3 regions of the Sporosarcina sp. FSL K6-5500 genome follow, and region 1 is predicted to be linked to each of the others. Evidence: riboswitches for the same ligand, from Rfam matches in the RefSeq annotation. Region 1 holds a riboswitch; each other region holds the start of a gene.
What was found. Region 1 has a riboswitch for S-adenosylmethionine ahead of metA (homoserine O-acetyltransferase MetA). Riboswitches for the same ligand answer to the same signal wherever they lie in the genome.

Region 1 (10,244 bases):
AAAATGGAAACTGTATCGAAGGTCCCGCTTGAAAACAGTGTAGATCTCAGCCTAGCTTATTCTCCAGGAGTAGCAGATCCGTGTTTAGAAATCGCAAAAAACCCCTATGCGGTATACGACTATACAATCAAAGGGAATCTAGTGGCAGTAATTACAGATGGAACTGCCGTGTTAGGCTTAGGTGATATAGGACCCGAAGCAGCACTTCCGGTAATGGAAGGGAAAGCGATGCTGTTAAAGAGATATGCTAACATTGACTCGTTTCCAATCTGTCTAGGTACTAAAGATGTTGATATCATCGTTCAAACAATTAAAGCCATCAGCCCGACATTCGGCGGGATCAATTTGGAAGATATATCCGCTCCGCGCTGCTTTGAAATTGAAAAAAGATTACGTGAAGAGTGCGATATCCCTGTGTTCCATGATGATCAGCATGGTACTGCAATCGTTGTTGGTGCGGGTTTATTAAATGCTCTAAAGGTAGTTAATAAAAGTATGGAGACAGTTAAAATAGTGATCAATGGTGCCGGTGCTGCAGGTATTGCAATAGTGAAACATCTCAAGAATATTGGATTTGAGCAGATTGTCATCTGTGATTCAAAAGGCATTATTTACAAAGGTCGCCCCAATGGCATGAATGCCACTAAAGATGAAATTGCTGAGATTACAAATCCTAACGACTTAACAGGCTCGTTACAAATTGCTATGACGGATGCTGACATATTCATAGGTGTTTCTGCTGCTAATTTATTGACGAAGGAACTTATCGACTCCATGAGCATCGACCCGATTGTCTTTGCTTTGGCCAATCCAGACCCTGAAATCGCGCCTGCTTTGGCAAAAGCATATGGAGTTCGCATCATAGCGACCGGCAGATCCGATTATCCAAATCAAGTGAACAATGTGCTCGCGTTTCCTGGTATTTTCCGAGGGGCACTGGATGTCCGGGCAACAGAAATAAATGAAAGCATGAAGCTGGCTGCGACTTATGCTATTGCATCATTGATCAATGAATCCGAATTACGCGATGATTATATTGTTCCTGATCCTTTTGATGAAAGAGTTGTAAAAGCCGTTACACAGGCGGTAAGTAAAGCAGCAATTGAGTCGGGAGTATCTGCTCTTATGTGTGCTGTCCACTAATTATAGAACACTCCATTGAAAAGCGTCGCGAAAAGTTCTATCCTTTTCGCAACGCTTTTCCTTATTTTCCATCTTCGGACTTCATATCTACGTGAAGACTTCCATCTGTTTGAACCTCGGCATAAAATACATTTTCCACATTGCCAATACCCTGCTTTTTCAACTGTTCAAACAACCACTCTTCCGTCAAATTTAGTTCCGCTAAATTCCCTTTCGAAATTTTCCCTTCTGCTATTACTTCGGTTGGTATATATTTAGGAACCTGTATAGTAGCATTTACATCTTTTTTCGTGGCGGCTTCTAGTCCAGCTTTCTTTAAAACACTTAACTCACCGTTTGTTTCAAGTATTGCATAATGGACATCTTTAATCGAAAAAATACTTTGTTCACGTAGCATCATACCCAAATCATTAAGGTGGAGACGTAGCTTCTTCAAGGAAGCTTCAACTATTTTCCCTTCATATACAACGATAGTAGGCTGATCATCAAGAAGAATCCGCGCCTTTTTAGATTTAAATGCAATGTAGCTCATAAGTATCGTCAGGAATGCCCACCAAACCATTGCTACGAGTCCATCCAATAATGGGGTTTTGGATACTCCCGCGATTTCTCCCGCGATGGACCCTATCGTAATACCGGTTACGTAATGGAAAAACGTCAGTTGAGAAATTTGTTTTTTCCCCATAAATCGTGCAAGTATAAGGAGGACAAAAAATGTAACCGTCACCCTCATAATCATTTCCCAAAAGTCCACTTCAAAAAAGTCATCCAAAGTTCACACCTCCGCTTTACAGAGAGTGTTCCACTGTTGCGCATTGCCTATACATGTAAATGACTAGGCGTTTACTTGTAAAAAAAGAGAGCTCCGCCTATAGCCATCTGCGAATGACTTTTTGGACAGCTCTCTCTATTTTTATATCGCCTGTATTTTGTTCTTCTTCAATATACCCGCAAGTAAACCTGTAACCATGGCCCCAGCGACTATCGCCAATGCATATAGCAATACTTTTCCAATACCACCATCGACAAGCCCCATAACGAAGACGCCACCATGCGGTGCACGTAACCCAATATCAAATAGCATTGTAAGTCCACCAGTCAATGCAGCTCCAGCTACCGATGCTGGAATAACACGTGCCGGGTCTGCCGCCGCAAACGGAATGACACCCTCCGTTATAAAACAAGCCCCAAGGACATAAGCCGTTTTCCCCGCTTCACGCTCTTGTTTTGTAAATCGTTTTTTGAACAATGTCGTGGCAATTGCCATGCCTAGTGGCGGTACCATCCCCGCTGCCATAACCGTCGCAATGAATCCGAAGTTCTGTGCATCGAGCATCGCAATACCGAATGTGTATGCGGCTTTATTAATCGGCCCACCCATGTCAATTGCCATCATCGCACCTAATAATATACCGACTAGTACCTGGTTTGTTCCACCAAGCCCTTCTAAAAATACTGACATACCCGTATATAATTTAGTCAAAGGAGGATTGATCATCATCATAATGAGTCCAGTAATCGCAATACCGAACACTGGATAAAACAACACCGGTTTTAATCCTTCAAGTGCATCGGGTAATGCCGCAAATGCTTTTTTAACAAGAACTGTTACATACCCTGCTAGGAAACCGGCAATGATTCCGCCTAGAAATCCAGAGCCCCCGCTGACACCGTCAACACCTGTAACCGTAATCGCGATTAATCCACCGACCATACCTGGAGCAAATCCGGGGCGGTCCGCGATACTCGACGCGATGAATCCTGCTAATACAGGAACCATCAAGAAGAATGCATTTCCACCGCCTATTGTATTTAGCATTGCTGCGAATGCATTGTAATCTGCACTATTCGGATCACTTGAATTTATACCCCAGAAGAACGATAATGCAATTAAAATTCCGCCACCAACAACAAACGGTAGCATATTGGACACACCATTCATTAAATGTTTATAAAAACCGTTTTTGGTTTCGGAAGTGTCACTATCCTCTTTAGACTTATCATGTTTGTAGATTGGTGCGTCTTTAATGATTGCACGATTCAACAATTCTTCCGTTTCATAGATTGCCTTGCCGACTTTCGTCTGTATGACCGGCTTACCGTTAAACCGAGCCATTTCAACTTTGGTATCTGCGGCAACAATAATGGCATCCGCTTCCGCAATATCCGCGTCTGTCAAACGGTTTTTCACGCCAGACGAACCGTTCGTTTCCACTTTCAATGAAATGCCCATTTCTTTCGCTTTGTCAGTTAGTTTTTGTGCCGCCATGTAGGTATGCGCTATTCCCGTTGGACACGCAGTAACAGCAAGTATTTTCGATGTAGGTGAAAGTGATGATTTTGATTCATCTATCTCTTCAGGTCCTTCCAACTCGATTTCCTTGTCATTGACCGCTTGTAGAATTTCATTTTTTGACGTAGCATTTAGAATTTTTTCTCTAAAGTTTGAATCCATCAAAAATGTAGCTAGTCTTGATAGCGCTTCCAAATGGTCGTTATTTGCTCCTTCGCTCGCAGCAATCATGAAAAACAGATGAGCCGGCTGGCCGTCTAGCGATGCGTAATCGATACCTGGTAAAGAACGTCCAAATGCGATTCCCGGTACCTTAACAGCTGCTGATTTCGCATGTGGAATCGCAATTCCATCGCCGATTCCCGTCGTCCCTTGCTCTTCTCGGGCCAAAATATCTTTTGTAAATGCCCCTGTATCATTCAAATTTCCTGCACGATCGAACTGATTTATCAGTTCTGTCAATATATCCTGTTTAGATGTAGCTTTCACATCCAAAATAATTGTAGCTTCAGTTAATAATTGTGTGATTTTCATCATTTCACATCCCCCTTATCTAATGAACTAATCAATACTTGGTCCAGTAATGCTAGTACATCTTTTTTCTCACAAAGATCCACTCTAAAAGCTGTTGCACTTCCGCTTGCAACACCCGATCGGAATGCCTTAACTGGATCCCCCTCTTTCGTGAAGGATGCAAGAAACCCGGATACAAGTGAATCACCAGCCCCCACCGTATTCACAACTTTCCCTTTTGGCGCTTCCGCAAAAACAGCAACCTCTTTCGTAACGAGCAGTGCCCCTTCCCCCCCCATGGAAACGATGACATGTTCGACGCCTTTTTCAATAAGTTTCTTAGCGTAATGGTGTGCTTGCTGTTTGTTTTCTATTACCGTATCGAACAATTCACCAAGCTCCTGTTCGTTTGGTTTAATAAGAAATGGCTTCATGTCAATCAATCCTTTTAATGCAGGACCCGATGTATCAAGAACGAAATGTACGCCATTGTCATTGCAGATAGTTGCGATATCCTCGAAAAAAGTTTTCGCTATTGATTCAGGAAGACGGCCCGCAAGAACGAACCAATCACCTTTTTTCATGTTCTGCACTTTCGCCATCAATTGCTGTTGCTGTTCTAGTGTTATATCAGGACCAGGACCATTTAACTCAGTTTCTTTATCGGCTTTGATTTTCACATTGATGCGCGTAATTTCTTCAGTTTGGATAAAGTCCGTATGAACCCCTTCTGAATGTAGAGATTGTTGAATATAGTCACCTGTGAACCCACCTACAAAACCTAAAGCGATGTTGCTAACTTCTAATCGGCTTAACACACGGGACACGTTTATTCCCTTTCCCCCGGGATAGTAATATACATCTTTAGAACGGTTCAGTTTACCGCTCCTGAATTCGGGTAAATAGGTAGTATAATCAAGCGAGGGTGTGATTGTGCACGTATAAATCATGATTTCTCCACCTTTACTGTTGTTTTTTGCTCCAATAAGTTGATAGCTTGTTTTTCGAAATCACTTACTATCAATACGGCTTTATCGAGTGGCATAATAGTAGCAAAACTTACTTTGTTATATTTTGAATGATCCGTCACGACATATGTTTTTCTCGAGAGTGTAGAAGCAAGCCTTTTAACAGCGGCTTCTTCTGGATCTGGCGTTGTATAGCCGATTTCCAAATGGAATCCGTTGACGCCAAGAAAGCATTTGTCAAACTGATAGTCGCCAAGCGTCTGGATTGTTTGAGGTCCCACAAGGGCACGCGTGCGGGATTTTATATAGCCACCCGTCAAATAAGTCGTTATTTCGTATTCCATCAATGAATCAACATGTGTCAATCCATTCGTCACAACGGTCACTTTTTTATTCTTTAAATAAGGAATCATCTGCAAAGTGGTAGTCCCTGCATCAAGAAAAATACAATCCCCATCTTGGACAAAAGAAGCGGCATAAGTAGCAAGCTGAATCTTCTCTTGAAGGTTTTTGGATGCTTTATCCGAAATACTAAGTTCTTTTGTGATTCGCTCGCTTATTGTAGCGCCTCCATGGATACGATCCAATTTATTTAAGTCTTCGAGATCGTTCAAATCCCTGCGAATTGTTGACTCTGACGCGGATGTCGCATCGACTAACTCTTGAATTTTAACTGTCTTTTTCTCAGTCAATAAATTCAAAATCAATTCATATCGTTCATTTGTCAACATATGAACACCACCTCTAATTAGCTGTAAACTCATATTACTTGAAATCCCTTTCATAATCAATCATAATCTTCCACAGTCAGTCACCAACTTTTATAATACAGTAATTGATACTAACAATTAGGAGGAATACACATTGATAGAAAAACAATACACCATTTTAGGTACTGCTGGTTTACATGCCCGTCCAACATCCGCTCTCGTTAGTGCGGTCAGTTCTTTCAAATCGGATATTACACTGGAATACGTCGGTAAAAAAGTAAATCTGAAATCCATTTTAGGTGTTATGTCACTTGGAGTAGCTTCAGGCACTACCATTACAATTGCGGCGGATGGTGAAGATGAAGCGGATGCCATTGCAAAAGTCGATGCAATTATGGAATCCGAAGGCCTTGGAAAGTAATAACAATCTCGAGTTGTGATAGTAGCAAAAGATCTCTAATCAATTTCATGAACATAAGCGCAATCGCCCGTTCAATCCCTCCCGGTGGACCTATAGGTTAGAAGCGACAGAGGAAGGCAACCTTAGGATCGCGATATCCTTTTCAATAGCTGCATGACCCACGTCTCCAGGGGCTAGGCGCTGGAGTCTAGACGTAAAATCACTAAGTTACAACTTATCCACAGTACGAGATTTCATAATTTCCTAAACATCAAAAAAAGAACAGCCACGGATGGTATCAGTTACCATTCGTGGCTGTTCACATATAGTTTCATTAATCTAGTTTCACTCTGAGGACTGCACCTGTATTCGCATCAATTTTAACTTCATACTTATGACCTTCTGCCGTTCTTACGTCAATTTCATATACCAGCATTCCATCGTCGTAATCTAATTCCGCTTTTACGACCTGGCCTGGAACCCGCTCTAATGCAATGGCCATCGCCTGATTTATTGTAATCCTCCGGTATTGTGGGTTCTGATAATGTTCATGCCAATGTTGGTTTTGATTTTGTCGATTCTGATTCGTCACCCAATCTCCTCCAATTCGATTATCCCGTTGTCCTTAACATTCTATTCAAGGATGGCTAATATGTGCTGAATCCCTAAGCCCATAACTGAAAAGACAATTAAGCAGTTCCTAGGTATATGATTTGCACTTGAGGCTTGCTTAATTGTAATGATGTTTTCCATCATTAAATAGCCATACCTTTCAATCAACGTTCTCCTCTTTTTCTTCCTGCTTTTGGCTCAACATAAAACGTGCCGAAACTGGATCCGATCTGGTCAATAATTTGGATAGATACGAAGACGTCATGCTGTAACTACCTTCTATTTTCTCTGATAAAAAGTTGGTTCGCTCGTATAGGACTGAGCGTAGATAATCCAGTTGCCTTATCACTTTCCCTAGCAATCCTTCTTGGTTGTCCAGCCTGCTGATCACGTCTTTTTGTATATCTTCTTGTTTCAATAGTTGCTCTGACAACAGCTTTTGATAATCTAATTGTTCATTCATTTTGACTACAATTTCCTCATTTGCAGAAGTCAGCATTTCTATACTATTGACAATTTCTTCATTTGACTGGCTGACCTCATTCACTTTCCCGATGAATTCTCGATTCATTATTCGCTCATGTATCAACGTACGTTGTAACATTTCGTTTTTAGTTTCTACTTTTTTTAACGACTTCATAACATCTTTTCCAAACTTTTCATGTCGGAAATCACTTTCCTTGATTTCATTCAAACGATTATGGATTGATTTCAATTGATTGGATTGTGTGTTTTTCTGTTGCTTTAGTAAGGTTTCCATGATATTGAACTGTTCACCAACCGAATGAGACGCTTCCCTATGTTCCTTCATCCATTCCGCTATCGGATCTATTTTATAGTGTTCTTGGTTCCTCCCTAAAATGTCTGCATTATTTTTAAAAACATCCGGGTGCCCATTTTTGTTAATAAACAACCCCATCTCACTTACCCCCTCGTCGTATTAGCTTATGCAATTCACGACAAAAGGGTCATTGAGTCACGTCTGATGAGTAACCACTTTCTTTAAAAAAGCACCTATACGCCAGGAATCTAGAGTTTTTTGCAAAATAGTAAGCAGTCATTTTCTGGTTTGGTTAATTGCAGACCTGTTGATTAACCAAAACTAACCAGTGAATAACATAATTACCTTCCGGGCGCTACTTGTATAGTTGCATTTTTGGATTGCTTCGGATTGAATGACTTCTATTCAATTAGCGGGATGTCTGGATGCAAAAGTACTTGTAGTGCTTATGCTTTTTTTGATGAAAGAATAGCTGACATCCAAGTCGGAGAAAAGCCGCCAAAGATGCAATTTTGGCGGCTGAAGCTTTCTATATGGTTTTTTCTTTTTTTAGTAAAGAAGTGGCACTTGCTATAAGGTATCACATGATTAGATGTATAATCTTTGCTAAAAGTAAGAAAGGATCGCATTGTACATCGTCCAAGAGTGCCCGAAATTGCATCTTCGGGCACTTACACCCTTCATAGAATGTCATCTATTCTATTCTTCCAAAACAACTGCATTTTCCACTTGAATAGTGTAGGAACGCGACAGGCAACTATTCGCAATAGTATTACTAAAAAGAGTGTGGCTAGAAGTGACGGAGTCACTTCTAGCCACACTCGGACCCCTCAGTAAATCTGTCATGAATAGTTAGTCGAAAGCGGGCCGAAAATAATGCAGTGAAAATGAAGGTCATCAAGCCCTACTCACCAGTATTTTATGCAAATAAATGGTTAATCTACAGACGTGGTTTAATTGATACATTTGTCATTAACTAGTTATTCCCATTCATAAGGTGTTTCTTGATACACATAATAATTTAGCCAGTTGGAGAAGAGTAGATGCGTATGGGAACGCCATGTATTCAACGGCTCTTTGCTTGGATCATCATTCGGAAAATAATTTTCCGGGATATCAATACCGACTCCTTTTTGCAAATCACGTGCATATTCCTCCGCCAACGTATCCGCATCGTATTCCAAATGACCTGTGATCATAATATGTTTATTATCTTTAGAAATGACGATGAATGCCCCTGCATCCTCTGATTTAGCAAGCAAGTGTAGACGGGGATCATTTTTTATTTCCTCAGTTGAAACGGATGTATAACGTGAATGCGGTGCTTTAAATTCGTCATTAAAACCACGTGCAAGATTAATCGTTGGGTCGGATAGTCGATGCGTAAAAACGCCTGAGCATTTTTTCGGCAATTCAAATTTCCCGATTCCATAATGGTGATAGAGTGCTGCTTGGGCACCCCAACAAATATGTAAAACAGAGGTTACATTTTCTTTTGACCATTCCATAATCTCCGTTATTTCTTTCCAGTAATTAACGTCTTCAAATTCTAAATGCTCAATCGGGGCACCCGTAATAATCAGTCCATCGAAACGACGATGTTTCACATGTTCAAATGTTGTATAAAATGCGTTTAAATGCGTTTTACTAACGTTTTTAGAATCATGAGTTGCTGTGTTCAAAAATGTAACATTTACTTGTAGCGGTGTATTCCCTAATAGACGTAGCAGCTGCAACTCTGTTCTTTCTTTTTCAGGCATTAAGTTTAAAATGGCGATGTTCATAGGCCGTATATCTTGGGACGTTGCGCGTTCTTCATCCATCACAAATATTTTTTCCTTCTTCAATAGTTCTCCTGCTGGTAATTGTTTCGGTACATTGATCGGCATGTGTCGTCTCTCCCTTTTCACTTTGGTTTGAATCAAATGATTCAATATAAAAAACCCTCTTTTCTATAAGACAAGAGGGTTTAATTTGGGCACTCTGTTCTTATCTCTCAAGAAAAAATCTTGTTGGAGGTAGCACCTTCCTGACTAAGTCAGAGGTTGCTGAAGCTTCACAGGGCCATATCCCTCAGCTTCTCTTGATAAGAATATTCAATTATTTACTATTATACTATTAAAACTACTATTGTAAACCGTCTTTTTTGACGATAATAATCAAAAGAAACATTTTTATTTTAATTTCCACATTAATTCAGCATGAAAACTGCTGAATAATATTTCTTTAGAAAGCCATATTAACGTGGCACTGAAAAAATGAAAGGAGTTGTTACTATGGGAAGAGATGACAATAAAACTGGCGGAAATAATGCACGGTCTTTACCACAAACGCCGAAAAACCAAAAAATAAAACCGGGCGACATGAATGAAGAAATAGCCCGCGAGTTTGCTGAACTCCGTTCCCTGAAACCAAAACGCGAACGAATGAACTCAAATGAAAAGAAGAGAAAATGATTACCTTTGTCATGAACAGTAACTAAAACACTCCCCGCACTGGTATTATCTTGGTGCGGGGCACTTTTTTCAGCCTACATCAGATACTTGCTTCAATTCTTTGGTCATCCGCTCGACCAAGTCAGATCTTCCGTGAAATTGGGCCGGTGTATTTTGGAAAAGTTTTATTTTCCATCCATCCTTTTCTTTTACTGCAATCAGTGTTTGATGAGCATTCAAATTTGGGTCAAGTTCTGTTCCGCCCGGAGGTATCATCCCGACGATTGCACGCAACATCGCAACTTCAGCACTCAGAAAGTACACATCTTTAACGACATTGATAAATGGAGGTGTTGGATGATCTACAAATATCGGTTCTAAATGTGCAA
Region 2 (10,244 bases), 230 kb from region 1:
AAGGACGTGAGTGCAATGCTTATTTTCAATGATGTTAATGGTGGTCGTGTTGAGCTGACTTTCGGAGAAAACCAATTTGGAATGCCAGCTCGGCATGTCCTTGTTATCCTCAAGCATAATGGTAAATGGTTACTGACTCGGCATTTAGTTCGAGGCGTTGAGTTTCCAGGTGGTAAAGCAGAGCATGGAGAAACGATTGAGGAGGCAGTTATACGCGAAACGATTGAAGAAACAGGTGTGAAAATTACGGATCTTGTGCAATTTGCAGAGTATGTCGTTCGAAGTAATAGTACATTTTGCAAAGCTGTATTCACAGGGAAAGTTGCGGAAATCGATGAGCATCCAGCCCTTTACGAAACAGAAGGAGCTATGTGGATGACTAATGAAGAGCTTGGCCAATGTGAAGAATTGAGTTTCCTTATGAAAAACACAGGCATGGAAACATTAAGAAAGTGGGTGGAAGAGCATGAGTCATGATGGTACGATTATTCATAGAAGGCCCTATCCGTCTCCAAATCCACATGTTTCGCTTGAAGAAATTACATATTTTTCAGATGGGTTAAAAGTGAAGGGACTCATGGCAGAACCAATTACAGAAGGGAACTACGAAGGCATCATCTATTTGCGAGGGGGCATGCAGCATATCGGTATGGTTCGTCCTGCCCGAATTGCACAGTTTGCTTCGCAAGGATTTGTTGTCTTCGCTCCTTATTATCGGGGGAACCGTGGAGGCGAGGGACGGGATGAGTTTGCTGGGGCCGATCGTCAGGATGCGGTGAATGCCGTTGATGTGCTGAAGCAAAATCCGAAGACAAACGTGGAAAAAATTCACTTGTTTGCATTTTCACGGGGCGGTATAATGGCTCTTTGGACAGCAATTTTACGTGAAGATATTACGTCGGTAGTTACATGGTCTGGCGTATCCGATATCGTATTTACATATAAAGAACGGAAAGATATGCGGCGGATGATGAAAAGAGTTATCGGCGGGACACCGAATAACATGCCGGATGAATACAGAAACCGTACGGCGCTGTTCCGCGTGGATGAAATTGATGCTCCCGTACTCATCATTCATGGCATGATCGACGAGAACGTGTCATTTCAACAAGCAGTTTTGCTTGAAAACGCACTGCGTGAACATAAAAAAGTATATGAGACATGGTATTTCCCTGAATATACACACTTCATACCGCCTGTCATGAATGCACAACTTGTACGCGATTTATGTAGTTGGATGAGAAGACAAGAAAAATGAGTGGTTTTTTGAATAAAATGAAGTTGCAATTAGAAGTACGGGTTTGCAATTAAAACGCCAAAGTTGCAATTAGACGAAATAAGTTGCAGTTAAAACTCCATTTTTACAATTACAAATCCAAGGTACAAAAAAACAGTGTAGCACATTCAATGTGCTACACTGTTTAATTTGAAAATTATGCAATCGGTCCGCCTTTAAGCGTAATCTCTTCAGAAACCATACCGAATTTTTTAAAGTTTTCATGGAACATGTTTGCCAATTCATTTGCTTTTACATCGTATGCTTCGCCGTCTGCCCATGCATTGCGCGGGTTCAACACTTCTGTTGGAACACCATCAATGAATGTAGGCATTTCGAGGCCGAATACGCCGTTAGTTTCTGTTTCAATGTTGTTCAATTCTCCAGCAAGAGCTGCCTGTACCATAGTGCGTGTGTATTTAAGATCCATACGCTTACCAACGCCGTAGACACCGCCAGTCCAGCCTGTGTTAACAAGGAATACTTGTGCATCATGTTCATCAATTTTCTTCCCAAGCATTTCAGCGTATACTGTCGCTGGAAGTGGAAGGAAAGGTGAACCGAAGCACGTTGAGAACGTTGCTTCAGGTGATGTGATACCACGCTCAGTTCCGGCAAGCTTCGAAGTGAACCCGCTTAGGAAGTGATACATTGCTTGTTCTTTTGTTAACTTCGAGATTGGAGGTAGTACGCCAAACGCATCTGCCGTTAAGAATACAATCGTTTTCGGATGACCAGCAACAGAAGGGTCAACGATGTTATCAATTGCTTGGATAGGATAAGCTGCACGCGTGTTTTCAGTTAATGAACCATCATCGTAGTCAGGAATGCGTGTTTCCGGATCGACGACAACGTTTTCTAGTACGGAACCAAAACGAATTGCACCAAAAATTTCAGGTTCTTTTTCTTGTGATAAATTAATACATTTTGCATAGCAACCGCCTTCGATATTGAAGACACCAGTGTCAGACCAGCCATGCTCGTCATCGCCGATTAATTTACGGTTTGCATCTGCCGAAAGTGTTGTTTTACCTGTTCCAGAAAGACCGAAGAATAGGGCAACATCGCCGTCTTCACCAACGTTTGCTGAACAGTGCATTGGCATAATTCCATTTTCTGGTAGTAAGTAGTTCATGATTGAGAAGATTGATTTTTTCATTTCGCCAGCGTATTCAGTTCCACCGATAAGAACAATACGTTTTTCCATTGATACGATAATGAATGTCTCTGAATTCGTACCATCGACCACAGGATCAGCTTTAAATGAAGGAGCCGAAACGATTGTGAATTGTGATTCATGTTGTACTAGTTCTTCTTCAGTTGGGCGGATGAACAAGTTGTGAACAAACAGGTTATGCCAAGCAAATTCATTCACAACTTGAATGGATAGTCGTGAAGCTGGATCTGCGCCTGCAAAACCTTTGAAGACGAACAGTTCGTCTTTTGTTCTCAAATGAGTGATTACTTTATTATATAATGAATCGAAAATTTCAGAAGAGATTGGACGATTGACGTTGCCCCAATCGATTTTGTCTTTGGAGGACGCTTCCTCAACAATGTATTTGTCCTTAGGTGAACGACCTGTATATTTGCCTGTCTGAGCTGTAACCGCTCCGTCTGATGTCAATTGAGCTTCACCACGTGAAATCGCTTTTTCAACAAGTTGTGGAACTGAAAGTTGAACTTTTACATTTTTCCCAGAAAGAAGTTTGTTGAGGTCATCACTAATTTTCGCAGATATCATAAGTATGTACCGTCCTTTGCATATAGTCCCAATCAATTGGGTGTCATCACATTATTGAATTAGTATAACACATTAAGAATAATAATCTATACTAATTCAAACCTCAAGGATTTATACGCAAAATGGGTAAAAAGATTTGACATGCAACAAGATTTTTCGTAGCATATATAGTTGAACGGATACTCTTATCCCGAGCTGGTGGAGGGGTCAGGCCCTATGAAACCCGGCAACCTGCACAGACGTTTTGTCTGCGCGAAGGTGCCAAACCTGTAGCAAGGCACAGTCCTTGTATGATAAGAGTGAAAGGTGCTTATGAAATCATGCCTTTCCTCATGTATTATTACGTGAGCGAAGGGCTTTTTATATGATATCGCCCTTAATCCTCGTGTATAGAGCTCGCAATGGCTTGTAGTCTTTTCATTTAGAAAAGACTCTACATGGGACATATGAGTACCGTATCAATCTCGTAGGATATAAGGAGGAAATAACATGACAAATCGCCGACTATTTACTTCAGAATCGGTAACTGAAGGACACCCGGACAAAATGTGTGACCAAATTTCGGATGCTATTCTAGATGCTATATTGGCAGAAGATCCAAATGCACGTGTTGCATGTGAAACGACAATTACAACAGGACTTGTCCTCGTTGCAGGAGAAATTACTACGACAACATATGTCGATATCCCGAAAGTTGTGCGTGAAACTGTTAAAGAAATTGGTTATGTACGCGCGAAATACGGATTTGATTGGGAAACATCTGCAGTTTTGACTGCGATCGATGAACAATCAGCCGACATCGCTGCAGGCGTTGACCAGGCACTTGAAGCGCGTGAAGGTTCGATGACAGATGATGAACTTGAAGCAATTGGAGCTGGTGACCAAGGTTTGATGTTCGGTTACGCTTGTAATGAAACACCGGAACTGATGCCGTTACCAATTAGCCTAGCTCATAAATTATCATTCCGACTTGCACAAGTACGCAAAGATGAAACCCTTACGTATCTGCGTCCAGATGGAAAAACACAAGTGACTGTTGAATATGATGAAAACAATAAACCAGTACGCATCGATACAATTGTTATTTCAGCGCAACATCACCCTGAAATAACACTTGAGCAAATTCAGCGTGATATTAAAGAATTCGTCATAAACCCGGTTGTACCAACTGATTTAATCGATGAAGACACGAAGTACTTCATCAACCCAACTGGCCGCTTCGTAATAGGGGGACCTCAAGGAGATGCAGGTCTTACTGGCCGTAAAATCATCGTTGACACGTACGGTGGTTATGCGCGTCATGGCGGCGGTGCGTTTTCTGGGAAAGATGCGACGAAAGTGGACCGCTCGGCTTCATATGCGGCACGTTATGTTGCGAAGAACATTGTCGCTGCAGGACTTGCAGATCGATGTGAAGTGCAACTTGCTTATGCAATCGGTGTTGCACAACCTGTATCGATTTCTATCGATACATTTGGAACAGGCACAGTCGAGGAAAGTAAACTTGTTGAGCTTACGCGTGGACTGTTTGACCTTCGTCCAGCAGGCATCATCAAAATGCTTGATCTGCGCCGCCCAATTTATAAACAAACAGCTGCATACGGTCACTTCGGCCGTACAGACATTGATCTACCGTGGGAACAAACGGATAAAGCTGATGCATTGAAAGAGTTAGCAGGGAAATAATGTAGTGTAAACACTGAAAGGCAGGATTTCCCTGTTTTTTGGTGTTTTTTCTGTTTAGGATGTTTGATTTAGCGGGCGTCATAGAGTGTAGCGAATCTGTCGTACACTCTCATCACAGGAGCTATAAACAAATGATACAATTGTTATAAAGTGAAACCTGATCGGAGAGGAGAGAGCGTCGGGCTATGAGTTTAATAGGTTTGTTACTACTGGTTGGGGTTGTTGCGTTATTTGTGTTAATTGGTTTAGTAATCTTTTTATTTATAAAAAAATAAGAGCTGCCTTCAAAGGCAGCTCTTTTATTACTGTTGTAAATTCTTGTAATACTGCCCTTTTTCGGCATACTCCTGAACAATCCGTTCCATGTCCGCACGATCGTCGTCATTCAGCTCACGCACGACTTTTGCTGGCGACCCGAGTGCTAGCGTATTCGGGGGAATCTTCTTACCAGGCGGCACGAGACTGCCTGCGCCAATGAATGCCCCTTCGCCAATTTCAGCACCGTCCAAAACAATGGAACCCATACCGATAAGCGCTCCTTTTTTTACCGTACAACTATGTAACGTTACTTGGTGCCCAATTGTCACCTCATCTTCAAGAATAAGCGGAAACTTTGGGCTTTGATGAAGGCAGCATAAGTCTTGAATATTTACTTTACGTCCAATAATTGTTGGAGATACGTCACCCCGGATTACGGTATTAAACCAAATTGTCGATTCAGGACCAATTGTCACATCACCTGAAATCGTCGTGAAGTCGCCAATGAAAACGGACGGATCAATTACAGGCGTTTTTCCTTTATAAGGATAAATCATGATGCTCTCCTCTTTTCTTTAGGTAGTGTATAATTATCGTAACAAAGATTAGGTTTTTATTGTAGATAAATAGGGAAATATATAGATAAAAGAACTAGATAGATGAGGGGAAGATGACCATGTGGAAATGGGAAGCGGAAGGGCCACCAAAAGCTGTCGTGGCCATCGTCCATAATGTGTACGAACATCATAGTAGAAATGCATGGCTTATTCAGAAACTAAGAAACAGCGGTTTTCATGTCGTGACAGGAGATTTACCTGGACACGGGGCGGAAGGTGTCGGAAAAATTCACGATGAACAATTTGATGCCTACGCTAAATTTGTGGAAAAATTAATAGCGGTCGGTCTCGATGATAATTTACCTTTGTTCATTATTGGACATGGAATAGGTGCCACCTTCGTAATGCGTCTTTTACAGCGAAAGAAAATTGAATGCGCAGGGGCTGTTTTTAGTTCCCCATGGCTAGCATTGCGTCATCAGCCACCTAAATTTTCGAACGTATTGACAAAATTCTCGTCATCCATGAAATTGAATCATGAAATTGACATTGAGATGTTAACACGCAATAGTGATTTATATGAAGAAGCTAAGCAAGATGACTTTTATAACGATGAATTCACCGTAGCCTGGTATAAAGAGTTACAATCATTCATGAAATTGGTTGCGCAGAGTGAAAGAAGTGTTCATGATATCCCAGTGCTTATGCATATTGCGGAAGAGGATAAAATAACAGACATAGTGCTTGCTAAGAAATGGTTTATCCGACAGGAACTTTCTGAGTTTCAATATAAGCAATGGAAACGGCTGTACCATGACGTTTATCAGGAACCAGAGCGCGAGGAAGTATACTTATATACGGAATCATTTATGAATAATGTTCTAAGGTCGCTAGGGTATGTCGTATAGGGAATACTTGGAAATGGTTTGTGAGTAAATGTGAAGAGGGAGGTGTTTACGATTACGATAATTGGGTTTGTACGACATGGCGTTACCGCGTGGAATAAAGAAGGAAGGGCACAAGGAAGTACTGATGTCCCACTTGATGATGAAGGAATTGAGATGGCACACGGTGTAGCTCAAAGACTTTCTGGTGAACAATGGGATGTCATCTACACAAGTCCTTTAATTCGTGCTGCAAAAACAGCTGAAATCATCGCGGACAGTATGCCTGATATCCGTCTCTTATCGGACAATCGCTTGCGGGAATCAGGGGGTGGCCTGGTTGAAGGATTGACGGAAATGGAGCGAGTAAAAAAATGGGGGCACTCATGGAGACAGCTGGAACTCGGTTTCGAACCGCAGGAAGAAATTATTTCACGCGGACTTAATTTCATAGAGGAAATAAAAGAATTGCATCCAGATAAACGAATCTTAGTCGTCAGTCATGGAGGATTTATTGGTCGATTGATAAAAGAGCTTGTCCCTTACAAGGATTTAGCTATGGATCTGGAAAACACATCAGTCACTATTATTAAACTGCAAGAAGATCGAAACCTATGCGAGCTGTTTAATTGTACGAAACATTTACAACGTATTAAGTAAGCATTTAAAACGCCAGAGAATGGCGTTTTTTATTTTGCGTATATTTAATAAGTCGAAATACATTATATTATTTAAAATATTCTATCATTCTAGTGACTATTAGACTATAATCAAAAATATAGTCTAATGAGGTCAGAATTTATGAGTGAAGTATGTCGAATCAAAGTAGAAGGAGGTAAGTGAAATGAAATCGATTAAAGCAAAAATTATTGTCAGTGTAATAGCGTTATTTTTCATTATCCTTACGGTAGTAAACTTGTTCGTTAATCTTCAAATGCAAAAGCAAACGGAAAATGTACTTATAAATCAAAGTGAAGTTGCCGTGCAGGAGATGAGTCGATCGATTGAAAACAGTATGTTGCAATATGAAAAAACGCTATATTTGCTTACCGAAAATCCGGAAGTCACATCATTTATAGAGACGCAGTATGGCACCGGAAGTGATAGCGAATTAAGTCGAGGCATCGAAAAGGTCTTTAATGATTATATGGGACAAATGACGGATACGGATTTAATGTATTTTGGATTCGAAAACAAATATACCAAATTTGTTCCCCATCTCGTTATCGATGGATTTGATCCGACTAGCCGCGTATGGTATACAGCAGCTAGCGACCAACCAGACAAAGTTGTATGGTCGGATCCATATGTCGATGCAGCGTCAGGTGGATATGTTATTACGGCATCTAAAGCGATGAAACGAAACAATTCACTTGTTGGTGTTATTGGGGTAGACATTAGTTTGGGAAATATTACTGATAGTGTATCCAAAAGTGAATTTGGATTTGGAGGCTACCCATTCTTATTTGATAGAAATGATGGGGCAATCGTTCACCCTCATTTACTAACAGACAAAGAGGAATTGGCGGATTTATCTTATTTAACGGCATTATTTAACGAAGAAAAAACTAAGGGAATCGGACAATACAATGAAGATAAGAATGAAATGGTCGGCGTTTTTACCGAAGTCCCGCATTTCGGTTGGACAGTTGGTGCCGCGTTCAATCAAGATGCAATTGATGGTTCAGTTAGTCAAACTAGGAACTTAATCATCATAACTTTCATATTAGCAGGAATAGTAATGATTGTTGTTCTTTGGTTCTTAATATCAAGAATTGTTAGTCCTCTCGGTGAAATTCGTACAGCAATGGATAAGGTGACGGAAGGAAACCTTAACGCATACGCGGATGTGAAATCGAAGGATGAATTTGGTCAACTTGCAAACAATTTTAATGCTATGACTTCAAAAGTTCGTGATGTTATTACATTGGTTAACCTTTCTGTCGATGAAGTTCGTTTAGCGGCAGAAAGCTTAAGTGCATCCGCAGAAGAGACGAATGCCGTTAGTGAGCAGATGGCGGGGGCTATCGATGATATCGCATCAGGTGCAACGAAATCCGCACATGATACAGAAGATGTGACGCAAACAGTTGGCTATTTAAGCGAACAACTAATAGGGATTCAAGAAAAAGCGAGCATTATGACAGGCATTGCAATAGAAGCTGAAGAGGTCAACAAAAGTGGAGTCAGCCAAGTCAATCAGCTACAATTGTCGTTCGATGGCTGGAAGACAAATCTGCAATCGATGGCGGATGTCGTTGGAGATTTGGAAACGAAAGTTGGAGCAATCGGAATTGTCATGGAAACGATAACTCAAATTTCCACGCAGACGAACTTGTTGGCGCTTAATGCGAGCATTGAGGCAGCACGTGCTGGCGAACACGGTAAAGGCTTTGCGGTCGTTGCTGATGAAGTGAGGAAACTAGCTGAACAATCTGCACGAGCTACAGATGAAGTAAAAGCGACCGTTCAAGAACTTCAAAATGGCTCCCACCAAGTTTCGAGGCAAATGAGGGAAACGGGGGAGACATTTGAGGAACAAGGAAAAGTCGTGCTGGCTACACAAATGACGTTCGGAGACATTTCCAAACTCATGAATAAGCTTGAACAGTCCATCAGCAGTGTCTATGACGAAGTAAATAAGGTCGTTGAACATAAGGAGACGGTTATGGAGACAATTGAAACTATGGCGGCGACAGCTGAAGAAACAGCTGCGGCAAGTGAAGAAATTAGTGCATCGACGGACGAGCAGCTTCGGGCAATCCGTGAGGTAGCACAAGCCGCGGATACATTGGCGGGGTTAAGTGACAATCTGCACACCGCCATGAGCCATTTCAAAGTTTAATAACAATTAGCTGCCGGGAAATTGGAAGGTTTTTGTTTAGAGTTAAAATTAATCTTAATCTTAATCATCTTGCGGTTCTGTCTTTGGACGGAGCCGCTTTACTAGTAGGCGGTATAACGGAATCGGTAAAATACTTAATGGTTTTGCTACTATAATCTTTGTACTATACAGTCGGCGCTTAACGAATAGAAGATTCTTCCAACAACGCTTTGTCGCTTTGTTATGGTCTCACGCAATAAGCCCGATAGTAGATTGCTGAGGAGGGATTGAACTGCATCCCTCTACTTCGTCTCACACTTGTTGCTCATTCGCTAAATTCGTTCGTAAAACTGGTGAGGTATACCACCTTGTTAATCTTAATATGTAGTGCAGATATTATTTTTAACTTTTTTGGATGCCTTCAATGACTATCACTAAATAGCAGGCGACCTTTATTTCAAACGATGTATATTTTTGGGTCCATAATGGTACCGACAGGATAAGGTATGCTATATTTATGTATAAGTATCAGTTTTTCTGTCGAACATTGTAAGACAGTTTCTGAGAATGCTAGGTTATATATGTATTCTTATTTATCCTTTCAACACCGTTTGTTCATGTACCCTACTAATCAGTGGATAATTCGTCTCAACGTGATAGGTGAACTTACTTGAAAAGATGAATTATGAAGCATGGATAATACATTGAAAAGGGGAATTATCTTTTGAACACTAAAAAACTTTCGTTATACGCTACAGCACTATTATCGACGGCACTTATATTAGGTGCGTGTACCGATAAAGAGATAGTAAAGAACGCTCCTACGAATGAGGAAATTCAGAGCGAGTTCGGTTTCCGTTCATTTGACTTAGATATAGATACAGTCAAGAAGAGAGATGCAATTGAAGCTTCATTTGACTTGGATATGTCCGAAACCGAAGCAGAATACAAGAACAAATTAAATAACATTAAGCTATCAGGAGATAAAGCTTATAGTGAATTGCAACCGATTTTT
Region 3 (10,244 bases), 760 kb from region 1:
ATTTAGATCGTGCTGTGGAGAGATTAGAGAAAAAAATAGAAGCGGGAGCCGACTATTTTATTACCCAGCCTATCTATAGCACGGAGAAGATAATTGAAGTATACGAGGCAACAAAACATATTGAGACGCCAATTTACATCGGAATTATGCCGCTGACTTCATCGCAAAACGCCGAATTTCTACACAATGAGGTACCAGGCATTAAGTTGACGGATCAAGTACGTGCAAGAATGGCTTTATCTGATGGTAATCGTGAGCAGTCTACGAAAGAAGGTTTAGAGGTTTCGAAAGAATTGATCGATGTGGCGCTGGAGCATTTTCATGGCATCTATTTAATCACTCCCTTTATGCGCTATGACATGACTGTGAATTTGACGGAGTATATACACGGTAAAGTGGACGTGATTGTAGCAAGGGAGGTGGTCCAAACCGAGAGTATCGTGTATTAAAACAGGTTGAAAAAATACAATAAAAAATAAAGGGGCTAACATACAATGGTAAAAGTACAAAGTTCAACTAGTGGATATCCAAGAATCGGTGGAAAACGTGAATGGAAAAGGGCGTTGGAAAGTTTTTGGAATGGGGCAACATCAGAAGAACAGCTACTGAAAACAACGGAAACGCTTCGTTTAGAAAGTCTACAGAAACAAAAAGAATTCGGTGTTGATCTAATTCCGGTTGGAGATTTTTCATTATACGACCATGTGCTGGACACATCTATTATGTTTGGTGTCGTACCAAAACGCTTCGAGTATGCGGGTGGTAAAGTACCTTTGGAAACATACTTTGCAATTGCGCGTGGAACTAAAGATGCGGTTGCCTCAGAGATGACAAAATGGTTTAATACAAATTATCACTATATTGTTCCGGAACTAGAAGGTGTAACGCCGCAATTAGTAGAGAACCGCCCGCTCGCTTTTTATAAGGAAGCAAAAGAAAAGCTGGGTATTGATGGCAAGCCGGTTATCCTAGGCCCAGTTACATATATTAAACTGGCAAAATCTTTTGGCGAAGAGAATTTTTCTACTTTATTGCAACAGTTTACGCCGTTGTACATTGAAGTATTGAAAGAGCTTGTAGTGGCAGGCGTTGAGTGGGTTCAGATTGATGAGCCGATTCTTACAAGTAAGTTGACAGAAGAGGATTTCCAACATGTGCAAAAGGCATACGCAGCAATTCATGAAGCAGTGCCACAATTAAAGATTATCCTACAAACCTATTTTGAAAAAGTAGCTAATTATGAAGCAGTTGTTGCGCTGCCAGTACACGGATTTGGTTTAGACTTTGTTCATGGCGATTCGCTTGAATTGCTACAAAAATATGGTTTTCCTCAAGACAAAGTACTTGCGGCGGGTGTCATTGACGGTCGAAATGTGTGGCGAGCGGATCTGGATAAAAAAGTAACGCTATTAGAAGAAATTCAGTTACATGTTGATAAAAGCCGTTTGATTGTTCAACCTTCCTCTTCACTTCTTCATGTTCCTGTCAGTACGGAAACTGAAGAGAAATTGGATCCAATTATTAAAGGCGGTCTGTCATTCGCTGATCAGAAGCTAGCTGAAATTGTGCTCCTTAGTCGGGGGATTCACGATGGAACTGAAACGATTGCGACAGGACTTGAGGAGAGCAGGAACGCACTTGCTCGTCTAAATAACTCGAAGTATCGGCAAAACGTTGAAGTTAAAGAAACGATTGAAAATCTAACTGAGCAAGATGTAAATCGCTCATTGCCATTTGCAAAACGAATTATCGAGCAGCAAAAACGTTTTAATTTGCCTCTTCTGCCGACAACGACAATCGGGAGTTTACCGCAGACGCCAGAAGTAAGACAGACAAGATCTAAATGGCGTAAAGGAGAAATTACAAACGAGGCCTACGAGCAATTTATCAAAGATCAGATTGACAAATGGATTGAAATTCAAGAAGACATCGGCATTGATGTTTTGGTCCATGGTGAATTTGAAAGAACAGATATGGTTGAATACTTCGGTGAAAAGTTCGAAGGATTTGCAGTATCACAGTTTGGCTGGGTTCAGTCTTATGGTTCGCGTTGCGTCAAGCCACCACTCATTTTAGGTGATGTTGCGTTTAGTGAACCAATTACTGTGAAAGAAAGTGTCTATGCTCAAACGTTAACGACGAAGCCTGTAAAAGGTATGCTGACGGGCCCTGTAACGATTTTGAATTGGTCCTTTGTCCGAGATGACATTCCACGTTTCGACGTATTGAACCAAATTGCATTTGCACTTCGTAAAGAAATTGAAGAGCTTGAAAAGAACGGTATTCGCATGATTCAGGTAGATGAACCTGCGCTTCGAGAAGGTTTACCGTTGGATCAAGATAAACGTGAAAGTTACTTAGATGCTGCTGTCTATGCATTCAAATTGGCAACTTCTTCTGTTGAAAATGACACGCAAATTCATACGCATATGTGTTACTCGGAATTCAGCGGTATTATCAAATCCATTAGCGCGCTGGATGCAGATGTTATTTCAATCGAAACGTCAAGAAGTCATGGCGAAATTATCGCTGCATTTGAGAACAATACGTATGATAAAGAAATTGGCTTAGGCGTTTATGACATCCACAGTCCACGTGTTCCAAGCAAGGAAGAAATGAAACAAAATATTAATCGTGCACTCAAAACAATTAATCCAAAACAATTTTGGATTAATCCGGATTGTGGTTTGAAAACAAGAAAAGAAGAAGAGACAATTGGCGCTTTGAAAATCATGGTTGAAGCGGCGAAAGAAGTTAGAGAAAGTCAATTGGCTACGCTTAAGAATTAATTATTTAAGTTGAAATGAAGATTCATTTCAAATCCGCTTAGGCTACCTCAGTAAGGCACCATTGCTTTGTTATTACATGTATTCATATGTTCACAATAAAAAAGGTATCTTCCCGTGCATTAATGACGGGGAGATACCTTTTTATTGTGGTCGGGGGAATATTGGTCTGCGAAGTATATGCTCGGTTGGTGAGGGATATGATCGGTTGCGTGAAGTATTTGCTCGGTTGGCGAGGGATATGATTGGTCGAGCGAAGTATATGCTCGGTTGTCGGGATATATGATTGGTCGGGTGAAGTATATGCTCGGTTTGCGGAGGATATGATTGGTCGCGCGGAGTATATGCTCGGTTGTCGTAGGATGATTGGTCAAGCGAAGTATATGCTCGGTTGACTGGGTATATGATCGGTTGGGTGAAGTATATGCTTGGTTGGTGAGGGATATGATTGGTCGAGCGAAGTATATGATCGGTTTGCGTGGTATATGATTGGTCGGGTGAAGTATATGCTCGGTTGACGGGGTATATGATCGGTCGGGTGAAGTATATGCTTGGTTGGTGAGGGATATGATTGGTCGCGCGAAGTATATGATCGGTTTGCGTGGTATATGATTGGTCGCGCGAAGGATATGCTCGGTTACGCAGGAAAATATGATGAGCTTAGGTCAGCATTTTTACTTTTGCTTATGTGGTATCCTTTCGTATACTATGGCACTTTGAAGTGCGTACTACCTAATTTGATTTACTTGTGTATAATTAGTATAGGAAGCTGAATTACAATCACAATCATATATAATAGAGGAGTTTTACATCATGGCAATTAAAGTTAAGGCAATTATCGGTAGTACAAGTTCAACTTCATTCAACTTAAAAATAGTTGAACATATGAGAAGTCGTTATGCAGATCAATTAGACATTACACCTGTCTTTATCAATGATCTTGATATGTTTTCAATTGATATAGAAAGCAACCCATCTGCAAACGTAGTTGATTTTAAAAATAATGTAAAAGATTCAGATGCTGTATTATTTGCAGTTCCTGAATATAACTTCTCTATTCCAGGCGCAATGAAAAATGCAATCGACTGGTTATCACGTGGTGGAGATTTCACACTTAAAAACAAACCTGGCTTCATCGTAGGATCATCTATGGGAGCATTCGGAAGTATCCGTGCGCAACTCCACTTAAGAGAAATTCTGTCAAATCCGGCGTTAGCTCCTATCTTACTGCCAGGTAACGAAGTATACATCGGTTCAGTTCATGAGAAAATGAACGAAGCTGGTGAACTTACTGATAAAGCTACGATCGATTTCTTGGATTCAGTAGTATTTAACTTTATTGAGTTCTATAACAAAACAAATACTACAGTTAAAGCTTAAGAAATCTCCTGATCATCAAAAACAGACACTCCCTGGAGAGTGTCTGTTTTTGATTTATCCATTATAGTGCGTCGCTGGTATTCTGGCTAATTCTTTTCTTTTCAATATGTGTGGCATGACCGGTGCCCCATTCGTGCATAATTGCTAAGATGGGCTGTAAGCTTTTTCCGTAATCCGAGATAGAATACTCAACTTTCGGGGGGACCTGTGGATAGATGACTCTGTTAATAATATCTTCATCTTCCAATTCCCTTAATTGCTTGGTCAACATTTTTTGGGTAATCCCTGGCATTAATCTTTTTAATTCACTAAACCTCTGTGTTCCTTCAGTAAATAAATGCAGTAAAATGATTGGTTTCCATTTACCTACCAAGATACCTAAAGCTTCGTCAACTTTACATAGTTCAGGCTTTATCCCCATAATAACCTCCATTAGTATCTTTTTGTATACTATAGCACTTTGAAGTGTGTACTTCACATTTTGGTGAATTTATTCCATAATAACATATATAGTGATCCATTACTATTCGGTAAAATTTAGCTATATATGCTGAACAAATGAACACCTTTCTAAACTTTGCGAAAGAGCCTTGCAAGGGGCAGCTGAAGCCTGTCTTAGGACGGGGCACTCCTTAGCACCGTTGCTAATACAATGGGATCTTTTAATTCAACATATACAACCAAAAACAGAAGGAGGAATTTAATATGAATAATAAATCGGTCTTTTCAAGGGGAATCAGAAGTGTAAGGGATGTCGTTTATCAGGAACACTCGCCAACTCATAAAGTAGGATTGGTCATTGAACCGGGAAACTGGGAAGAAGTCGATCCATTTCTATTGATGGCTGAAGACTTTTTCGTGCGTGGAACATTTGGCATGCATCCACACCGTGGTATTGAAACTGTTACGTACGTCATTGATGGGACGCTAGAACACTTTGACAATAAGACTGGGGGAGGAGAACTACATCCAGGAGACGTTCAATGGATGACAGCGGGTAAAGGAATCATTCATACAGAGGATCCGGCTGTTGGGGAAACGGTTCAATCCCTGCAACTGTGGGTCAATCTTCCAAGTGATAAAAAAATGACGGAACCGCGTTACCAGAACATGCGTGCACAAGATATGTCGGTCCGTCATGAAGACGGCGCTACGATACGTGTCTTTTCCGGTTCTTCGGAAGGTGTTACGGCTGACACGAAAAATCACGTGCCTGTTACGATGGTTGAATTGATCATTGAACCCGGTACCACTGTTACACAGGACCTTCCCGGCAGTTACAATGGATTTCTGTATATAATAGAAGGAATAGGGACATTTGGCAGTGAAAGCGTGGAGGGGAAGAAGGGGCAGGTTCTCTGGTTGGAACGTGGAACAGATGAAGAACAAACTGAAGTGAAGATTCACGCAGAAGAGAAACTGCATATCATGTTATATGCAGGTAAGCCTGTCGGAGAAAAAGTAGTAGCTCGCGGCCCGTTTGTGATGAATTCAGAAGAAGAGATTATGCAGGCCTATAAAGATTACAGAGAAGGAAGATTCGAGTGAACATGTACCAGTGAATTTAGTGCGGAATCACAAAGTATGAAATATTCTAATAGATTTGATATGATTTTAAGTGAAATAAGAAAATGGGAGTTGCTGATATGGGAAGTAAGATAGAGCAGGTAGCGAGTTTTAAAGAAGCAATGGGGAATTACCCGACGGGAGTCACTGTCGTTACAGCATTTGATGCAGATAAAAAACCGATGGGATTAACGGTCAATTCATTTGCATCGGTATCATTAGAGCCTTTACTAATTTTATGGTCCATTGATAAAAGAGTATCCACTTATAGTGACTTTCTAGATGCTGAAAAATTTTCGGTGAATATTTTGGCAGCAGATCAAAGTGAGTTATGTACGTTATTCTCGAGCAGGGTTGCTGATCGATTTAGTCAATGTGATTGGAAAGAATCGGATTTAAACCTACCAGTACTTTCAAATTCGCTTGCGGTTTTACAATGTAAGACGGTGCAACAAATTGAAGCTGGAGATCATACGATATTAATAGGCGAAGTATTAGATATTCAGAATGAAAGTAAAGAACCTCTTCTGTATCACCGTAGAACTATAGGTGCAATTCCAGAAGAATTTTATAGCTGACAGTGTCTATACAATCTTCAGTGTAGAAAGGCGTGTCATCAGTTTAATCTACTGATGACACGCCTTTTTTTCTTGAAAAAGAGGCTCTGTAAAAGTTTAATGTTGATATAGGAAAAAATTAGAACTTCCAATTATCCAGAAGTTCTAATTCGTAGTACAGTCTTCTTATACTAAGGTACCCATTTATGGAAAATAATTGTTAGGGATAAATTTCTTCTTTTTTGCTATAAATTTCATAAGCAAAATAGCCAACTAATAAACCTATCCCAGGTCCCCAAGCAATTGCAGATAGTAAGGGAATTAGGGAAAATATGTTTAAAAGTACAGCAATAGCGAATCCAATCATCATTCCGAATGGTATTAAACTATCTAATAAATTTTGAGCACTTTTTGACTTTTTCTTACCAAGCGTGCCTTTCTTATACTTATGTTTCATTCTTAGAATTACAAATACTGCAATTCCACCCACTATTACAATAGGTAGTAAAATACGCACAAATTCCAAAGTTGAGCCCATATTATAATCCCTCCTTTCTTTTGCTTTTGAATTGATTCAATTTTAACATAGTTTATTCCATTAAATGGTCCGTTAGTTGAATAAGAACTACTTTTTATAGTGCGAATCCTATATATGTTGACATAAAGAATCCACTCAACAACGCTCGGCTACCCCTATGAGGCGCCTTCGCTGGAGATTATATAGAACCATTAGTTCAACATATATAGGTGCATCATAGGTTTCTGTATTTTGTGTTAGATTTCCTCTGATAATCAAGTCATTCAAAGTGACTTCATTTCTCTGATATTGGCTACTTTCTAATACTTGAAACCAAGTGAGATAGTTGTTCAAATATTTAGTTGCAGATCACCTGGAATAGTGTCTAGCCCCACGAGCCATTGCCGCAGAACATCGCGATCTTAGCCTGCCTACTTCCTTTGATTGAATTATGCCTGTTGCATCTTAAAGGGCATCTTGCGCTTTTCTCAAGCCAAGGATACAACGTTCTTGCGGACCGCCTTACTGGAGATGGCTAGCACTAGAACTAGGCCCGCCGCCATTAATGCGCCATCGAGTAGAAGTGGCAAGCCCCAGCTGCCGGTGTTATCTCGAATGACTCCGGAGACGACAGGTGAGAGAACTGCTCCGATTTCTCCAATCAAATTGAGCATTCCAAACATGGATCCTCTGCTTTTTTCGGGCGTCAAATCGGAAGCCAGAGCATGTGCCACCGGTTGCAATGCAAAAAAGAATAATCCGGAGACAAACAAAATGACAGACATAACGATGGGGTTGTTATTGCCCATCATGACATAGACTGCAAATATAAAAATAGTTACAGTCAGTACAGCGGTTAGTACAGCAAGGACGTTACGTCGCCCATTTGGACGATTGGCCACTATGTCAGAAATTTTGCCGCCAAGAGGAAAACCAATGATTCCGGCCAAACCATTAAACGATGCAATCAAAGCGGCAGCCATTAACGCACCGCCACCGAAATCTTTGACGATAGAGACGGACCAAAATCCGTAAAACCATAGATGCCACATGATAGGGATAAAGAACAAGTACAATAAGAAAAGATTCTTATTCGCTATTAACGGTTTTATTTCAGACTTCTTCGTTGTGTATAAATAAAGTATTAAGAGCGGACAAAGTGCAACAAGAATGACCGCAATCGCGATAGAGGATAGACCTAGTTTGACGGAAAAGTAATAGATGCCCATCACTATGACAAGAAAAACGGCTGAGTACATGGACATGTACAATAGCCCTTTGCCAAACTGTGCTTTAATACCAGGTGAAGACAAATCTACAGAAGCACTTGAATCGTTTTTGGGCTTCATATATTTAAATAGTAGGAGTGCAATAATGAGTGTAATTGTTCCGGTCACGAAAAAAGGAAAGCGCCAAGCCCCTTCACCCATAAATGGTTCTGCGACTGTAATAAGATAAGGGACGCCAAGTGTGCCTGCTGTCAGACCAACAGAAAGTCCGGTAAGCGCCACGCCCATTCCTAATCCAATTTTTTCAGGAGGTGTATGATAGGCAATATAAGAGCGGTCATTCGAATAAAAAACGCCTTCGCCTAGCCCGAGTAGGACTCGGAAAAGAATAAATGCAACAAGGCCCCCCACCAAACCTGTTAATAAAGTGGCGATTCCAGCCCAAACAATACTTAAAATGATAATAGCACGATAGCCAAACCTGTCCCCAAAGTAGCCACCAGGAAATTGCATTAACATAAAACCGGCAAAAAATAAACTACCAATCAATCCGCCAATTCCATGGGGGTTTGCCACGTCTGCAAAAAAAGAAACTTCATTTTCAATCATATATGTAATGATCGGCCCAGTTGCAACCCGGTCAACGTAAGAAACAAACCAACCTAAAAATAACAAGCCCCAAATCGTATGATACCTTTGCAAGCCTTCCTTTTTCATTCCTCACACATCCAATTCTATTGTTAATAAAACAAAATGCCCCTCCACTGTGTTAGTAGAGAGGCATTCGAGAGAAAATACCCTCTCATTTTCCAAAGCATAGTGCTTTGCAGGAATTAGCACCTTATCAACATGATTGTTGAATGGTTGCCGGGTTTCATAGGGCCAGCCCCTCCACCGCTCTTCATAAGAGTTTTATTAGCCTATTTAATTTGTAAAGGTTACTGCCAAACGTCTTGCGCGATAGTTACAACATGACGAACTTTTTCCCATTGTTGTTCTTCAGTTAACTGATTACCTTCTTCTGTTGATGCGAAGCCGCATTGTGGGCTTAAGCATAGTTGATCTAAAGGAACATACTTTGTGGCCTCTGCTATTCTTGCTTTAAGCTGTTCAGGGGCCTCTAATTCGCCGAATTTAGAGGTGATCAAGCCTAATACGACGAAAAGGTCAGGGCGATTGACATGGCGCAACGGTTCAAAACTGCCGGAGCGTTCGTCGTCAAACTCAAGGAAAAGACCGTCAACATCTAATCCGCCGAAAATTGTTTCGGATACATCCTCGTAGCCACCACTAGAAAAATAGGTCGATTTGAAGTTGCCGCGGCAAATATGCATCGTCACGAGCAAGTCGGCAGGCCTTTTCGCGATGGATTCATTGATGGCCCGTGCGGATAGTTGTACAAGTTTGTCAGGATCTTGCCCCTTCGCTTTCAATGTTTCCCTTCCTTCTTCCGACAAGAAGGAAGCCCATGACGTGTCATCGATTTGAAGATAACGACATCCCTCATCGTACAGTGCTTGAATTACGTCTTGATAGGCAGTAACCAAGTCATCAAATAATTCTTCATCATTTGCATAGATGCCTTCTTCGAATGTCGCTCTGTGAATCAGCATATTCGGGCTTGGAATCGTGAATTTTGCAACTGCATTACCTGCGATGCTTTTCAGGAACTTGAAGTGTTCAATCATGTAATGGTCGCTAAACCCAATTTTTCCTGTCACTCTAATGCCGTGTGCTTTCGTTACAACACCATTGAATTGGAGTCCTTTATCTGTTTCGAAAAACTCAACGCCGTCAAAGCCAGAAAGGAAGTCAAAATGCCACCATTTCCGGCGGAATTCTCCGTCTGTCACAGAAATTAGTCCAGCTTCTTTTTGTTTTTCGACGAGCTTTGTAATTTCTTCGTCTTCGATTGTGCGTAATTCCTCGGCAGTGATATCACCGGTTTCTCTTTGCAAACGAGCCTGCTTTAGGCGTTCTGGTCTTAAAAAGCTCCCGACGTGATCTGCTTTAAATGGTGCTTTCGTCAAAGTTTGTTCGGCTATAGGTTTTGTCAATTTAAATTCCTTCTTTCCAATATAATAATGTTTTCTTTAATGGTACTTAATTAGGTATGGCAACTTTTTCACTTGTTTTAATCAAGGCTTGATCAAAATCGGCAATCAAGTCATCGACATGCTCGAGTCCAACAGAAAAACGTAGCAGACCA

Region 2: linked by a shared signal. The riboswitch ahead of metK (methionine adenosyltransferase) and the one ahead of metA (homoserine O-acetyltransferase MetA) in region 1 are both predicted to bind S-adenosylmethionine.
Region 3: linked by a shared signal. The riboswitch ahead of MKX62_RS10510 (MFS transporter) and the one ahead of metA (homoserine O-acetyltransferase MetA) in region 1 are both predicted to bind S-adenosylmethionine.

What each region holds. Positions count from the first base shown of each region.
Region 1 covers NZ_JBBOTP010000001.1:2,981,958-2,992,201, reverse strand. The annotation lists gene MKX62_RS14390 (NAD(P)-dependent malic enzyme) at 1-1,143, shown strand, start outside; gene MKX62_RS14385 (YetF domain-containing protein) at 1,205-1,915, opposite strand; gene MKX62_RS14380 (PTS fructose transporter subunit IIABC) at 2,057-3,970, opposite strand; gene pfkB (1-phosphofructokinase) at 3,970-4,899, opposite strand; gene MKX62_RS14370 (DeoR/GlpR family DNA-binding transcription regulator) at 4,896-5,648, opposite strand; gene MKX62_RS14365 (phosphocarrier protein HPr) at 5,782-6,048, shown strand; gene MKX62_RS14360 (PepSY domain-containing protein) at 6,362-6,619, opposite strand; gene MKX62_RS14355 (hypothetical protein) at 6,800-7,558, opposite strand; gene metA (homoserine O-acetyltransferase MetA) at 8,401-9,309, opposite strand; SAM riboswitch class I at 9,407-9,513, opposite strand; gene MKX62_RS14345 (hypothetical protein) at 9,697-9,876, shown strand; gene MKX62_RS14340 (SgcJ/EcaC family oxidoreductase) at 9,946-10,244, opposite strand, start outside.
Region 2 covers NZ_JBBOTP010000001.1:2,755,753-2,765,996, forward strand. The annotation lists gene MKX62_RS13250 (NUDIX domain-containing protein) at 16-477, shown strand; gene MKX62_RS13255 (alpha/beta hydrolase family protein) at 467-1,258, shown strand; gene pckA (phosphoenolpyruvate carboxykinase (ATP)) at 1,434-3,020, opposite strand; SAM riboswitch class I at 3,203-3,320, shown strand; gene metK (methionine adenosyltransferase) at 3,510-4,706, shown strand; gene MKX62_RS13270 (gamma carbonic anhydrase) at 5,009-5,521, opposite strand; gene MKX62_RS13275 (alpha/beta hydrolase) at 5,641-6,429, shown strand; gene MKX62_RS13280 (histidine phosphatase family protein) at 6,472-7,065, shown strand; gene MKX62_RS13285 (methyl-accepting chemotaxis protein) at 7,250-9,250, shown strand; gene MKX62_RS13290 (YusW family protein) at 9,954-10,244, shown strand, end outside.
Region 3 covers NZ_JBBOTP010000001.1:2,217,331-2,227,574, forward strand. The annotation lists gene MKX62_RS10465 (bifunctional homocysteine S-methyltransferase/methylenetetrahydrofolate reductase) at 1-449, shown strand, start outside; gene metE (5-methyltetrahydropteroyltriglutamate--homocysteine S-methyltransferase) at 495-2,789, shown strand; gene MKX62_RS10475 (hypothetical protein) at 3,032-3,181, shown strand; gene MKX62_RS10480 (NADPH-dependent FMN reductase) at 3,600-4,166, shown strand; gene MKX62_RS10485 (winged helix-turn-helix transcriptional regulator) at 4,228-4,587, opposite strand; gene MKX62_RS10490 (pirin family protein) at 4,872-5,714, shown strand; gene MKX62_RS10495 (flavin reductase family protein) at 5,813-6,310, shown strand; gene MKX62_RS10500 (hypothetical protein) at 6,510-6,827, opposite strand; partial or broken gene MKX62_RS10505 (hypothetical protein) at 6,963-7,172, opposite strand; gene MKX62_RS10510 (MFS transporter) at 7,295-8,752, opposite strand; SAM riboswitch class I at 8,835-8,945, opposite strand; gene MKX62_RS10515 (5-methyltetrahydropteroyltriglutamate--homocysteine S-methyltransferase) at 8,974-10,092, opposite strand; gene metC (cystathionine beta-lyase) at 10,139-10,244, opposite strand, start outside.